DNA from 3 places in the Streptacidiphilus jeojiensis genome. Region 2 is predicted to be linked to each of the others. Evidence: riboswitches for the same ligand, from Rfam matches in the RefSeq annotation. Region 2 holds a riboswitch; each other region holds the start of a gene.
The links. Region 2 has a riboswitch for S-adenosylmethionine ahead of ABUW04_RS16865 (putative leader peptide). Riboswitches for the same ligand answer to the same signal wherever they lie in the genome.
Positions count from the first base shown of each region.

Region 1: another riboswitch for S-adenosylmethionine. It lies ahead of ABUW04_RS37420 (aminotransferase class V-fold PLP-dependent enzyme); the one in region 2 lies ahead of ABUW04_RS16865 (putative leader peptide).
Region 3: another riboswitch for S-adenosylmethionine. It lies ahead of thrC (threonine synthase); the one in region 2 lies ahead of ABUW04_RS16865 (putative leader peptide).

Region 1 is NZ_JBEUKS010000020.1:122,679-127,431, forward strand. Features, by position in the region: gene ABUW04_RS37405 (hypothetical protein) at 1-102, opposite strand, end outside; gene ABUW04_RS37410 (rhomboid family intramembrane serine protease) at 219-1,019, shown strand; gene ABUW04_RS37415 (Lrp/AsnC family transcriptional regulator) at 1,016-1,297, shown strand; gene ABUW04_RS37420 (aminotransferase class V-fold PLP-dependent enzyme) at 1,437-2,807, opposite strand; SAM riboswitch class IV at 2,860-2,994, opposite strand; gene trpD (anthranilate phosphoribosyltransferase) at 3,062-4,132, opposite strand; gene ABUW04_RS37430 (hypothetical protein) at 4,208-4,621, opposite strand.
Region 2 is NZ_JBEUKS010000005.1:408,402-413,154, reverse strand. Features, by position in the region: gene ABUW04_RS16880 (NtaA/DmoA family FMN-dependent monooxygenase) at 1-224, opposite strand, end outside; gene ABUW04_RS16875 (LLM class flavin-dependent oxidoreductase) at 264-1,499, opposite strand; gene ABUW04_RS16870 (putative leader peptide) at 1,696-1,764, opposite strand; SAM riboswitch class IV at 1,797-1,907, opposite strand; SAM riboswitch class IV at 2,087-2,197, shown strand; gene ABUW04_RS16865 (putative leader peptide) at 2,209-2,313, shown strand; gene ABUW04_RS16860 (amino acid ABC transporter permease) at 2,427-3,467, shown strand; gene ABUW04_RS16855 (amino acid ABC transporter ATP-binding protein) at 3,494-4,246, shown strand; gene ABUW04_RS16850 (transporter substrate-binding domain-containing protein) at 4,379-4,753, shown strand, end outside.
Region 3 is NZ_JBEUKS010000010.1:237,100-241,852, reverse strand. Features, by position in the region: gene ABUW04_RS26855 (alpha,alpha-trehalose-phosphate synthase (UDP-forming)) at 1-411, opposite strand, end outside; gene ABUW04_RS26850 (glucosyl-3-phosphoglycerate synthase) at 442-1,407, opposite strand; SAM riboswitch class I at 1,607-1,752, shown strand; gene thrC (threonine synthase) at 1,770-3,053, shown strand; gene ABUW04_RS26840 (MoaD/ThiS family protein) at 3,050-3,325, shown strand; gene ABUW04_RS26835 (cold-shock protein) at 3,802-4,002, shown strand; gene groL (chaperonin GroEL) at 4,339-4,753, shown strand, end outside.

The sequences.
Region 1 (4,753 bases), on a different contig from region 2:
GAACTCGACCACGCGGGAGGACCGGGTCACGTCGAAGCGGGTCAGGTTGCCGCACAGGGTGCAGCGCCACCGGGTCCCCTCGGTGGGAAGGGGAACTGACATGAGCGGTCCTCTCGCGACGGGTACGCCTACCTGCACAACCCTATGGCCTTGCCCTCAACGGCAGATACGGCGGGACAACCGGTGTCAGATTTGTCCGGTTAAGGAATGCTCAATCCATGTTGAGGCCGGTAAGCGCGAAGAATCCGCCCCCCGGGGGCGCACAGCCGTTCGTTCCGCTGGTGACCTACGCCCTGATCGCGGCGTGCACGCTGGTCTTCCTGGTCGGCCCGGTCTCCGGGCTCGACCCGCTGTACGGCGGCGGGAACGCGCGCGCCTGTGCGGAGCTGGCCTACTACCACCACTGGGGGGTGATCCCCAGCGAGCTGATGGACAACCAGCCGATCGCGGCACCCACCACCCCGGGCTGCCCGGCGCCGGACGGCTTCCCGAAGATCCCGGCCCTGTCGGTGCTGACCGCGATGTTCGTCCACGGCGGCTGGCTGCACCTGCTGGGCAACATGCTGTTCCTCTACGTCTTCGGCGCGATGGTCGAGGAGCGGATGGGGCGGCTGCCGTACCTCCTCAGCTATGTCGCCCTGGGCTACCTGGCGACCTACGGCTACGCGGTCTTCGCCGGCGGCGACAGCGCCACGCAGACCCTGGTCGGCGCCTCCGGTGCGATCGCCGGCATCCTCGGCGCCTACCTGCGGCTGCACCCGAAGGCCCGGGTGACCAGCCTGCTCCCGTTCCTGCTGTTCCTGCCGCTGCGGTTCCCCGCCTGGCTGGTGCTCGGCGTGTGGTTCGCGATCCAGTGGGCCTCGGTCGGGGCGCCCTCCGCGGCCGTGACCGGGGTCGCCTACACCGCCCATCTGATCGGCTTCGCCGGCGGCTTCCTCTTCGCCTGGCTGCTGTACTGCCGCAGGCGCGGCTACGCTGATCCGACGAACGCCGCCGTACTCCCAGGAGACCCCCCGTGATCACCGCGATCGTGCTCATCAAGACCACCGTCGACCGGATCCCCGAGATCGCCGAGGCGATCGCCGCGATCGACGGGGTGACCGAGGTGTACTCGGTGACCGGACAGCACGACCTGGTGGCCATGGTCCGGGTACGGGCCCACGAGGAACTGGCCGAAGTGATCCCCGGCCAGGTGAACAAGGTCCCCGGGGTCGAGTCCACGGAGACCCACATCGCCTTCCGCACCTACTCCCGGCACGACCTCGACGCGGCCTTCGCGTTGGGCTTGGAGGACTAGGTGCAGACCGTAGGTGGCTTGTCGCGCAGTTCCCCGCGCCCCTAGGTAGGTGCAACTCACTCATAGTGGGTCAGTTGCAGCCCCCAGGGGCGCGGGGAACTGCGCGGCCAACCATGCACAACCCGCACCCGAGAACCGGTCACCCCCGCCGGGTATCCGGCACGCACCGCCCACCCTCGGTCCGGTAGGCCCACTTCGCACCGTCGGTGACCAACTCCCGCACCGCCTCCACAAAGCGGTCCACATGCTCGTCCGGCGTGCCCGCCCCGAAACTCACCCGGATGGCGTTCAGGCTCCGCTCCCCCGGCAGCGACGCCTCCGGCGCACCGCACTCGGACGGCGCAGCCTCCTCCCCGCCCAGCAGCGTCCGCACCAGCGGGTGCGCGCAGAACAGCCCGTCCCGCACCCCGATGCCGTACTCCGCGGACAGCGCCGCGGAGAAGTGCGAGCTGTTCCAGTCCTGCACGACGAAGGACAGCACACCCACCCGCGGGTGCTCCTCGCCGAACAGGGTCAACACCCTGACCTGCGGAATCCCGGCCAGCCCGGCCCGCAGCCGGTCGATCAGGAACCGCTCCCTGGCCACCAGCGCGTCGAAGCCGGCCTCGCCGAGCGCCCGGCAGGCGGAGGCGATGGCGTAGGCGCCGACGACGTTCGGCGAACCGGCCTCGTGCCGCTGCGGACCGCGGTGCCACTCCACCGCCACCGAGCCGTCGGCCTCCCTGGCCACGGTACGGCTGGCGCCGCCACCGGCCAGGTACGGCTCGGCGGCGTCCAGCCAGTCGCTGCGGCCGGCCAGCACTCCGGCGCCGAAGGGGGCGTAGAGCTTGTGCCCGGAGAAGGCGACCCAGTCGACGTCCAGCTCGCGGACCGAGACCGGGTGGTGCGGAGCGAGCTGGGCGGCGTCCAGGACGATCCGCGCGCCGTGCCGGTGCGCGGTCGCGGCCAGCTCGCGGACCGGCCAGATCTCCCCGGTGACATTGGACGCCCCGGTCACACACACCAGCCGCGGCCCGGCCGTGGTGGCGGCCAGCGCCTCGTCCAGCGCCGCCACGGCCTCCTCGGGCGAGCGCGGGGCGCGCAGGTAGCTGACGGTCAGTCCGTCCCTGCGCCAGGGCAGCAGTGAGGCGTGGTGCTCGGTCTCGAAGGCGAACACCTCGGTCCCGGTCGGCAGCACGCCGGCCAGCAGGTTCAGCGAGTCGGTGGTGGCCCGGGTGAAGACCACCTGGTCGTCCTCGCGCAGGTCCAGGAACTCGGCGACGGTGGCCCGGCTCTGCTCGAACAGGTCGGTGGACAGCTGCGAGAGGTACCCGGCGCCGCGGTGCACGCTGCCGTAGTAGGGGGCGTAGGCGGCGACGTCGTCCCAGACCCGCTGCAGGGCCGGCGCGCTGGCGGCGTAGTCGAGCGCGGCGTAGGTCACCTTGGCACCGCTGACCAGCGGGACCTCGACATCGCGGCCGAGGACCGCAAGCGGCTGACAGACGGTGGAAGTATTCGGGTACGCCGACACAGACCCCTCCAGGGCATCCAGTGGATCCCCGGCGCAAGGCCTGATCGGAAGGGATCCGCGCTTGCCCCACGGCATTGTTGCCGAAGGGCCTGGTCGTCACCCGGAGGCACCCCGCCACGGACGGAGGGTTGCCGGACAGCAAGCCGGGGCTGCAGCGGTCGTGAACCGCGCGCTGTCACTCGTGACCTGGTGAGAACTATGCCAGAGGTCCGCCCTGTGGGCGAACCCCCGTCCGGCATGTGGGACCGCCCGGACTACCTGTGCGTCGCCGCAGCCCAGCGCTCCAGCACCGCGGCGGCCGCGCCGGAGTCGATCGACTCCGCGGTGCGCTTCATCGCCGCCGCCAGCTGCTCGGTCAGCGGTGCGTCGGTCTGGTCCAGGGCGACCAGGGCCGAGGCCGAGTTGAGCAGCACCGCGTCCCGGACCGGGCCCTGCTCCCCGGCCAGCACCCGGCGGGCCACCTCGGCGTTGTGGGCGGCGTCGGCCCCGCGCAGCGCCTCGATGCCGACCGGGGTGATGCCGACGTCCCGCGGGTCGAACCGGCTCTGCTCCACCTCGCCGTCGCGGACCTGCCACACCGTGGAGGTCCCGGTCACGGTCAGCTCGTCCAGGCCGTCGTCGCCGCGGAACACCAGCGCGGAGGCGCCGCGGCGGGCCAGCACGCCGGCGATCAGGCCGGCCATCCTGGTGTCGAAGCAGCCCACGGCGTTGGCGCCGACCCGGGCCGGGTTGGTCAGCGGGCCGAGCAGGTTGAACGCGGTGGGGACGCCCAGACCGACCCGGGCCGGCCCGGCGTGCCGCATCGAGGGGTGGAACACCGGGGCCGGGCAGTAGGTGATCCCGGCCTCGACGGCGACCTCGGCCACCCGACGCGGGGTCAGCTCCAGATTGACGCCGAGCTTCTCCAGCACGTCGGTGGCTCCGCTCGCGGAGGAGGCGGCCCGGTTGCCGTGCTTGACCACCAGCGCGCCCGCGCCGGCCGCGACGATCGCCGACATGGTGGAGATGTTGACGGTCTTGGCCCGGTCGCCACCGGTGCCGACGATGTCCACGGCCCGGCCCGGCACCTCTATCACGGTGGCGTGGGCGTACATGGAGTCGACCAGACCGGCGATCTCGTCCACCGTCTCACCCTTGGCGCGCAGGCCCACCAGGAAGCCGGCGACCTGGATCGGCGAGGCCTCCCCGGTCATGATCCGGTCCATGGCCCAGGCGGTCTCGTCGGTCGACAGGTCGTCACCGGCGATCAGCGTGCTCAGCAGATCCGGCCAGGACCGCGCCTGCACGGGGTCGCCGCCGCCGTTCGCAGGAATCACGTTCACCATGGCCTGGGCCTCTCAGTGGGTGCAGATAAGGAGAGGCCCAGCCTAGCGACCGCGACGGCCGCCCCGTGGAAGATCTCAACCGACGAGATGCGCCTGACCACTGCGGAGCAGCGTCACCGCGGTCTCCGCCAGCGCCGCCGGGTCCACCGGCGCGGCGATGGCGGCGTCGGCGCGGCTCCAGGCGGCGAGCCAGGAGTCCTGCGGCCGGCCGATCAGGACCAGCACCGGCGGGCAGCCGTAGACCTCGTCCTTGAGCTGCCGGCCCAGGCCCATCCCGCCGACCGGGGTGGCCTCGCCGTCCAGCACCAGCAGGTCCAGCCGGCGGACCCCCTTGGCGTGGGCGTCCAGTGCCTTCAGCACCGCCGGCGCGGTGGCGCACTCCAGGTACTGGAGCTCCGCCAGGTCCGTCGCCGGCCGCTTCCCCAGCGCCAGCAGGACCTGCTCGCGGGTGGAGCGGTCGTCGCTGTAGACAAGAACGTTCAGTGCCATGGTCGGTATCCCCCTGGGATGTCCTCGGGCTGCTGATGGGTGACCGGGGTCACTTCGGCGTCTGCGCCGGATGCTACTCCCGAAGCACCGCCCTCAGCACCGGTACGAAACGGGAAGATCGGGACGGCAGCC
Region 2 (4,753 bases):
CGGCCGACCACGTCCAGGTCGTAGATCTGTCCGCCCTGCTCGCGCAGCCGCAGCCCCTCGGCCAGGAAGAGGAAGTCGAACTTGGCGCGCTCCGCCGTGCGCGCCAGGTGGACGAAGGAGCTGAAGTCGATCTGGCTTCCGGCGGCCGGATCGCTCCACACCGTGGTGTTGTTCACACCGGGGAAGTGCGCGGCGAGGTGGATCTGCTTGAGTGGCTTGCTCATGCGACAGGCGTCCTTAGGTCTCGGTGGTGGAACAAGCGCTCAGACAGAGGTGGCGGCGGAGGTTGCGGCGGATGCGTCGGCGTAGCGGCTCTCCGGGCGGGGCAGGCCGAGCAGCCCGCGCAGGGTGTCGGCCTCGTAGGCGGTGCGGAAGGCTCCGCGGCGCTGCAGCTCGGGGACCAGCCGGCGGGTGATCTGCTCCAGGTCGTGGGGGAGGGTGGCCGGGCGCAGCCGGAAGCCGGTCAGCCCGGCCTGCTGCCACTCCAGCAGCAGGTCGGCGAGGTCGGCGGCGGTGCCGGCGAAGACCTCGGCGTCGCTGGTCAGCGGGGTGGCGGCCAGCTCGTCCAGCCGGTCCCGGCGGGCCGCGGCCGCGCCGGGGGCCTCGTCCAGGAAGACCAGCAGGTCGCCGAAGACGTGCACGGTCTGGTCGGCGCGCCCGGCCGCGGCCTGCTCGGCGCGGATCTCGGCGACGATGCCCCGGGCGCCGTCCGCGTCGTGCGGGGTGGTGAAGCCGAGGTCGGTGGAGCGGGCGACCAGTCGGTAGGGGATGGTCTGGTGCGCCAGCGCGGTGACCAGCGGCTGCCCCTGCGGGGGGCGCGGGGTGATCGACGGCCCCTTCACGCTGAAGGCGCTGCCCTCGAAGTCGATGTAGTGCAGCTTCTCGCGGTCGATGAAGCGGCCGGTGGCGACGTCGCGGATCTCGGCGTCGTCCTCCCAGCTGTCCCAGAGCCGTCGCAGCACCTCGACGTAGTCGGCCGCCTCGTCGAACAGCTCGCCGACCAGGGCCTGGACCTCGGGGCGCTCGAAGTCCTCGAAGGTGAACGGCGGCAGCGTCCGGCGCCCGAAGAGCTCGGCCTCGTGCGGGCGTCCCGACACCTGGACCCGTACCCCGCCGCGTCCGCTGCTGACGAAGTCGAGGGTGGCGATCGCCTTGGAGATGTGGAACGGCTCGGTGTGGGTGACCGTGGCGGTCGGCACCAGGCCGATGTGCCGGCTGAGCGGGGCGATCCGGGCGGCGGTCAGCACCGCGTCCAGCCGCCCGCGGACCTGGTCGGTGCGCCGGTCCGGGGCGAAGGTCTCGGCCGACTGGAGGCCCAGGGAGTCCTCGATGGTGACGAAGTCCAGCAGTCCGCGCTCGGCCTCGGCGACGAGGTCCGCCCAGTACGCCGCGGTGAAGAGCCCCTCGGGCCGGGCGTCGGGCAGCCGCCAGGCGGCGGGGTGCCAACCCGTGCCGTCGAGGGCGACGGCCAGATGGAGGGCGGGGTGTGGGAGAGGCATGGGGGAGATCGCTTCCTGCTCGATTGGGGCCCGATGGTGCGGCGGGCATGCCGAGGGGGACCCGCGCCGGGGCGGCCCGGGGCGGAGTCGGCGGGAGGGAGGGTGCTTCAGCGAGAGGACCGCTGCAGCGGGAGAGGTGCTTCGGAGCGGTGGCCGGAGGTACGGCGGCGCAGCGCCCGTCGAGCGGGGGTGCTGCTCAGGCGGCCGGACAGAGGGCGCTGGCGATGCGCTGAAGATCGATATGGCGACGCGAGTACGTGCCCACTGGTTGACGCACTGCTCTCACCTCCGGTTCAGCTTGCGCGCTTACAGGACTGCGCCGTCCTGTCGGGTCGTCACCTGGAGCACCCCGCCGCGTCGGAGGGTTGCTGGTCAGCCAGCCAGGGCTTGTTGCTGACGCTCGTAACCTGCTCACACGCTAACTCCGGATGGGCGTCGAACACAATCCCCAGTGATCGACTGGGGATGGCCGAGGAGGTCCGCGGAGGTCCGGGGGAGGCCCGGGGCCGCTCCAGCGAGCCTCCAGCGAATCTCCACCGAACCGATAGGCATTGTCTAAATGCGCCGGACGGGTTACCGTGATCCCTGGTTATGAGCGTCAGCGTCAAGCCCTGGCTGGCTGACCGGCAACCCTCCGACGCGGCGGGGTGCTCCAGGTGACGACCCGACGGGACGCCACAGTCCTGTAAGCGCGAGATCGAAAGCGGAGGTGAGAGCAGTGCGTCGAGCAGTAGCCGGAACGTACTCGCGTCGCCACGTCGATCTGCTGCGGGTGAGCAGTGCCCTGTGTCCGGGGACGTGCGCGGTCCGCTGACCGCACCCTTCTCTCCCTGCCTTCATTCCCGGCACCTGTCACCCCATTCACGCCCTCCCGCCGTGCCTCCACGGCGCGCTGCGGCGTTCTCACGGGACGGAACCCACACCCCCATGAGCAGTCCGGACACCTCTGCGCGCACTGCCGTCGCGCCCGAGCCTCCCCCTCCGGTCACCGACGACCGCCCGCTGCACCAGCGCCCCGAGGACGGGCAGCTGCTCGCCGCGAAGCTGGTCCCGCTGCGCCGCCCCGGCCAGTGGATCTCAGCTCTCGCCCTGCTCGTCCTGCTGGCCATGTTCGTCCACACCCTGCTGACCAACAAGCGGTTCCAGTGGGACGTGGTCGGCAGTTACTTCCTCAACGGCTCGATCGTGAACGGCCTGGTCCTGACGCTGTGGTTGACCGCGGCGGTGATGGCGACCGGCTATCTGCTCGGCATCGGCGTGGCGGTCATGAGGCTGTCCGGCAATCCGGTGCTGCGCTCGGTCAGCTTCGGCTTCGTCTGGCTGGTCCGCTCGGTCCCGCCGCTGGTCCAGCTGCTCTTCTGGTACGAACTCGCCTCGCTGTACCCGCAGTTGTCGCTCGGCATCCCGTTCGGGCACGAGTTCGCGACGGTGCGGACGGCCCACCTGTTCAGCGGGATCCTCGCTGCCTTCGTCGGCCTGACCCTGGACGTGGCGGCCTTCGCTTCCGAGATCGTCAGGGGCGGCATCCTCTCCGTGGAGCACGGCCAGACCGAGGCCGCCGAGGCGCTCGGCCTCGGCCGGGCCAGGATCTTCCGCAGGATCGTGCTGCCGCAGGCGATGCCGGCGATCATCCCGGCCACCGGCAACCTGCTCATCGGGATGCTGAAGGCGACCTCGATCGTCAGCGTGATCGCGGTGCAGGACCTGCTCTACTCGTCCCAACTCATCTACAACCAGAACTACCTGATCATCCCTCTGCTACTGGTCGCGACGCTCTGGTACATCATCCTCACCACGCTGCTCTCGATCGGCCAGTTCTTCGTCGAGCGCCACTACGCCCGCGGGAGCCGGCGCGGCGGCAGCGGAGGGACCGGCTTCTGGCAGCTCTTCCGCGGCAACATCCCGCTGTTCGGCGCCAACGGTGCGGCCGGCGGCCGCAGCGGACGCGAACTGGCGGGCCTGTCATGAGCGCCGTTGAGCAGACCCAGGAGCCCCTGGTCCGGATCCGCGGACTGCGCAAGAGCTTCGGCGCCAACCTGGTCCTGGACGGCATCGACCTGGATGTGCGCGAGGGCGAGGTGACCGTGCTGCTGGGCCCCTCGGGCTCGGGCAAGTCCACCCTGCTGCGCAGCATCAACCACCTGGAGAAGCCGGACGCCGGCTTCGTCGAGGTGGGCGGCGAGATCATCGGCTACCGCCACCACGGCAGCAGGCTGCACGAGTTGGGCCACCGTACGATCACCAGGCAGCGCGCCGCGGTCGGCATGGTGTTCCAGCAGTTCAACCTCTTCCCGCACCTGACGGTGCTGGAGAACATCATCGAGGCCCCGGTCGCCGTCCGGGGCCTGACCAGGAAGTCCGCCGCGGTCCAGGCCCGGGAACTGCTGGAGCGGGTGGGACTGGACGGGCGCGAGAGCGCCTATCCCCGGCAGCTGTCCGGCGGACAGCAGCAGCGGGTGGCCATCGCCCGCGCGCTGGCCATGGAACCCCGGCTGCTGCTGTTCGACGAGCCCACCAGTGCGCTGGACCCCGAACTCGTCGGCGAGGTACTGGCGGTGATGCGCGACCTCGCCCTCAGCGGGATGACGATGATCGTGGTCACCCATGAGATCGGCTTCGCCCGCGAGGTCGCCGACTCCGTGGTGTTCCTCGACGGCGGACGCGTCATCGAGTCCGGCGCCCCGGCCGACGTCCTCGACAACCCCGGCCACGACCGGGCCCGCGCCTTCCTCGCCGCGGTCCTGTAACAGCACACCGCTCGCAGCGTCGCGCAGCGGCACCCACCCCCGTTCCCACCCCCGTCTCCGCCTCCACGGCACCCCCTTGCCTCGTCCCGGACCTCACGGCCCTTCACGGCCTGCCCTTCGAAAGGAACCGCTGTGCCGAATCGCCATCTCCCCCGCACCGCCTACGCCGCCCTCGCGGCCTCTGCCGCGCTTGCCCTGCTCACCGCCTGCGGATCGAGCTCCGGCACCGCGGTGACGCCGGCTGCCGGCGGCGGCGCGTCCAGCGGCTCCGCAGGCTCCGCCCAGGCGGCGTCGACGGCGATACCCAGCCAGGACGTCGTCTCCTCGATCCAGGCCGACCCGGCCCTGAAGGCCGAACTCCCGGCGGCGGTCCGCAGCAGCGGCACCCTCACCCTGGGCACCGTCAAGGCGGTCGGCAGCTCCAACCTGCCGCACGGCGGCCAGGGCTCGGACGGCAAGCAGGTCGGCCTGGACGTCGATCTGCGCGATGCGGTCGCCAAGGTGCTG
Region 3 (4,753 bases), on a different contig from region 2:
GGCGAAGGCCCGGTTGTAGGCCTCGTAGGAGGCCCACTCGCGACGGAAGGAGGAGCCGAAGACCGGCGTGGTCGGGGTGTTGTAGATCAGGTGGTGGACGAACCACAGGGTGGAGTTGGCGATGCCGTTGTAGGCGCGGGCGAAGGTGCCGGCGTCGATGTCCAGCATGCGGACCGAGGGGTCGCCCAGCTTGCCCTGCCGGGTCGCGGCGCGGTCGCCCTCGGTGAGCGCGGCGCAGACCCAGACCGACTCGATCTCGTCGCCGATGGCGCTGAGGCCGGAGACCAGCCCGCCACCGCCGCGGCGGGGCGTGAGCGTGCCGTCGTCCTCCACGGTGAAGGAGATCGGCCCCCGGTTGGAGGCGAGCAGGACCCGGGCCTGCGGCGGTGTGGACGGACTTGCGTTGACCATGGTGCAGAGCCTTGCCTGTGCGGAGCGGGGTCAAACGTCCGGGCCGGTCAGCGTGGCAATCGGCGGACGTTCGGTGGTCGGGAGGTCGACCGTGGTCGGGGTGAAGCCGGACGCGGTGCGGGTGAACTGGGTGAGGGTCGGCGTGGCCAGGTCGTCGGTGGCCTTGATCCGGTTGCTGCGGGCCAGCCGGTCCAGGGCGGTCAGCTGGATGCTGGCCGCCATCCGGCCCAGGGCCAGCGCGTCCTGGTGCCGGTGGTGCCGCACGCCCACGTCCACCTGGGCCAGCGCGTCCAGGCCGGCCAGCTCCAGGGCGTCCACCAGCAGGCCCAGCTCCACCCCGTAGCCGGTGGGGAAGGGCAGCCGCTCCAGCAGGCTGCGCCGGGCCGCGTACTCGCCGCCGAGCGGCTGGACGAAGCCGGCCAGCAGCGGCCAGTAGAGGTTCAGCAGCGGGCGGGCGACCAGCTCGGTGACCCGGCCGCCGCCGGCCGGGATGCTGCCGGTGTCGGTCTCCAGCGGCCGGTCGTACATCGCCTTGACGAAGGCCACGTCCGGGTCGGTGAGCAGCGGTCCGATGATCCCGGAGACGAAGGCGGGGTCGAACTCGCGCAGGTCGGCGTCGATGAAGCAGACCAGGTCGCCGCTGGTCACCAGCAGTGAGCGCCAGAGCACCTCGCCCTTGCCGGGCACGGCGGGCAGCTCGGGGAGCACCGAGTCCCGGTGCACCACCGTCGCCCCGGCGTCGGCCGCGGCCTGCGCGGTGCGGTCGGTGGATCCGGAGTCGACCACGACCAGCTCGTCCACCAGCGGCACGGCCTCCATCAGCTCGCGGCGGATCGCGGCGACGATCCCGCCGACGGTGGCCTCCTCGTCCAGCGCGGGCAGCACCACGCTGACGGTGGTGCCGCCGGCCTGCTTGGCGGCCAGCAGGTCCGGCAGCGGTCGGTCGGCGGCCGTCCAGGAGCGGCGGCGCAGCCAGTCGGCGACCTCGTCAAGCACAGGACTCCTCGGGTGGTGGCACCGGAACTCCGGTGGTGCCGGGTGTCTCGCCTCGCGGACAGCCAGTGATCGGTGGGCGGGGCTTCGGTTACAGTCTTGGGGACGACACGTTGCCGCCGCACGGCGGGTCTAACCGTTGTCACCACAAATGCCTTCCGGGCAGCGTCCGCAGCGAGCTGCGGAGCCCGGATCGCCATAGAGCTCATCCAGAGGGACTGAGGGAACGGCCCGTTGAAGTCCCGGCAACCCTCCTGCCAGCAAAGCCGCAGCTCAAGCTGTTGAGGCCCTGGTGGGGAAGGTGCCAATTCCGTCCTGCGGCGAGACGCGCCGCGGGGAAGATGAGGAGAGAGGGCCTCGCCATCATGGCTGCTGTAACCACCGAGTCCGTTGTGACCGCCGAATCCTTCGGACCCGCCGTCGCGCTGTCCTGCCGGGAGTGCGGCGCGCGTACCGCACTCGCTCCGGACTTCGCCTGTATCGAGTGCTTCGGACCCCTCGAGGTGGCCTACGAGCTGCCCACCGGTGACCCCGAGGCACTGCGCGCCCGCATCGAGGCGGGCCCCACCAACATCTGGCGCTACGCGCCGCTGCTGCCGGTCCCCGCCGACGTCGCCTCCCGGCCCAACCTGAACCCCGGCTGGACCAAGCTGGTCAAGGCCGACAACCTGGCCCGCGAGCTGGGCGTCACCGGCGGCCTGTACGTCAAGGACGACTCCGGCAACCCCACCCACTCCTTCAAGGACCGGGTGGTCGCGATCGCCGTCGAGGCGGCCCGCACCTTCGGCTTCACCACCCTCTCCTGCTCCTCCACCGGCAACCTGGCCGGCGCGGTCGGCGCGGCCGCCGCCAGGACCGGGCTGCGCTCGTGCGTGTTCATCCCGCACGACCTGGAGCAGGGCAAGATCGTGATGGCTGCGGTGTACGGCGGCGAGCTGGTCGGCATCGAGGGCAACTACGACGACGTGAACCGCTTCTGCTCGGAGCTGATCGGCGACCCGGCCGGCGAGGGCTGGGGCTTCGTCAACGTCAACCTGCGCCCCTACTACGGCGAGGGCTCCAAGACCCTGGCGTACGAGATCTGCGAGCAGCTGGGCTGGCGGCTGCCGGACCAGATCGTGATCCCGATCGCCTCGGGCTCGCAGCTGACGAAGATCGACAAGGGGCTCAAGGAGCTGATCGCCCTCGGCCTGGTCGAGGACAAGCCGTACAAGATCTTCGGGGCCCAGGCCGAGGGCTGCTCCCCGGTCTCGGTGGCCTTCAAGGCCGGCCATGACGTGATCCGGCCGCAGAAGCCCGACACCATCGCCAAGTCGCTGGCCATCGGCAACCCGGCCGATGGCCCCTACGTCCTGGACATCTGCCGGCGCACCGGCGGCGCGGTCGAGGATGTGAACGACGAGCAGGTGGTGGACGCGATCAAGCTGCTGGCCCGCACCGAGGGCATCTTCGCCGAGACCGCCGGCGGGGTGACGGTCGGCGTGCTGCAGAAGCTGATCAAGAACGGGCTGCTCGACCCGACCGCCGAGACCGTGGTCCTCAACACCGGCGACGGTCTGAAGACCCTGGACGCGGTGGAGCCCACCACCGGCCTGTCCGCCACCATCCGTCCCACCCTTGACTCGTTCCGAGAGGCTGGCCTCGCATGAGTGTCTCCGTCCGCATTCCGACGATCCTCCGCACCTACACCGGCGGTGCCGCCGAGGTCGCGGCCGAGGGTGCCACCCTCGCCGCGGTCATCGACGACCTGGAGGCCAACCACACCGGCATCCGCGGCCGGATCCTCGACGACAGCGGCAAGCTGCGCCGCTTTGTGAACGTGTATGTGAACGAGGACGACGTGCGCTTTGCCGACGGCCTGGAAACGGCCACTCCGGACGGCGCCGGGGTCTCGATCATTCCCGCCGTCGCGGGTGGCTGAAATTCGCCGCAGTAATCGCGGGCAGGCCGGGGCGTCCCTTCGGGGGCGTCCCGGCTTTCGCTTTGTCACCTCCCCTCGTGGTGCGCCCCGTCGAGGGCCGGCCGTGCCCCGGTGCGGTGCGGTGGTCCGGGAGAGGTAGAGTGGCTTCCGGTTACCCCTGTTGCTGAGCGGCCAATCCCCACCTGTCCCGTTGACTGAGACAGCGGTGGGCGCAGAGCTGTCACTGGGGCGTCAGAAATTCTTAAGCGAAATGACACATAGGTCCACTATGTCCGGGTCATTTTGCGGACCTTTGTTGCGATAACAATCGCTCCGCCCGTTAAGGCCTCCCAAGAATTCCCTCACTTATGCCCTGTTGCTGAGGGCACCCGAGTGGATACATTCAGCGTCGGTCGAAGCGTTGCGGGTTGCGCGGCGCCTTCGGTCCGGTCCGCGGAGTGCGGTCCGTGAAAGGGCCAGTAATAGGGGAGTTTGGAATGGCTCAGGGCACCGTCAAGTGGTTCAACGCGGAGAAGGGGTACGGCTTCATCGCGGTCGACGGTGGTGCGGACGTGTTCGTCCACTACAGCGCGATCCAGATGGACGGGTACCGGTCGCTCGAAGAGGGCCAGCGGGTCGAGTTCGAGATCTCGCAGGGTCAGAAGGGTCCGCAGGCGGACATGGTCCGCGTGGTGTGACCGCTCGGTGAGCGATCGCTGACTAGTGACAGGACCGGCCGAGCCTCGTTCCGAACGAAGCACAACGCAGGTCTTCCGGTAGGCCCGTACCCCTCGGGGTGCGGGCCTACCGGCGTCCGGGGTCCCCGGCAGGCGGCTGTCTGATCACCCATCTGCTTGCACTCAAGGGGGCAGAGTGCTAATCATTGGCGTTAGCACTCTGAGGTAGAGAGTGACAACGGGCCGGGTAGGTGAGGCCCCGGACGCGGCGGGAAGTGACCGCCGCAGGCCGGGTCCGTCCGTCGCGGGCGCCAGCGCGGTCCACACGCAGCCACCCTGTCCGGGAGGACCACTTCCATGGCCAAGATCATTGCGTTCGACGAGGAAGCTCGTCGCGGCCTTGAGCGCGGGATGAACCAGCTCGCCGACGCTGTCAAGGTCACGCTCGGCCCCAAGGGCCGCAACGTCGTCCTGGAGAAGAAGTGGGGCGCCCCCACGATCACCAACGACGGTGTCTCCATCGCCAAGGAGATCGAGCTCGAGGACCCGTACGAGAAGATCGGTGCCGAGCTCGTCAAGGAGGTCGCCAAGAAGACGGACGACGTCGCGGGCGACGGCACCACCACCGCCACCGTGCTCGCCCAGGCCCTCGTCCGCGAGGGTCTGCGCAACGTAGCCGCCGGCGCCAACCCGATGGCTCTGAAGCGCGGCATCGAGAAGGCCGTCGAGGCCGTCTCCGCGCAGCTGCTGGAGCTGGCGAAGGACGTGGAGA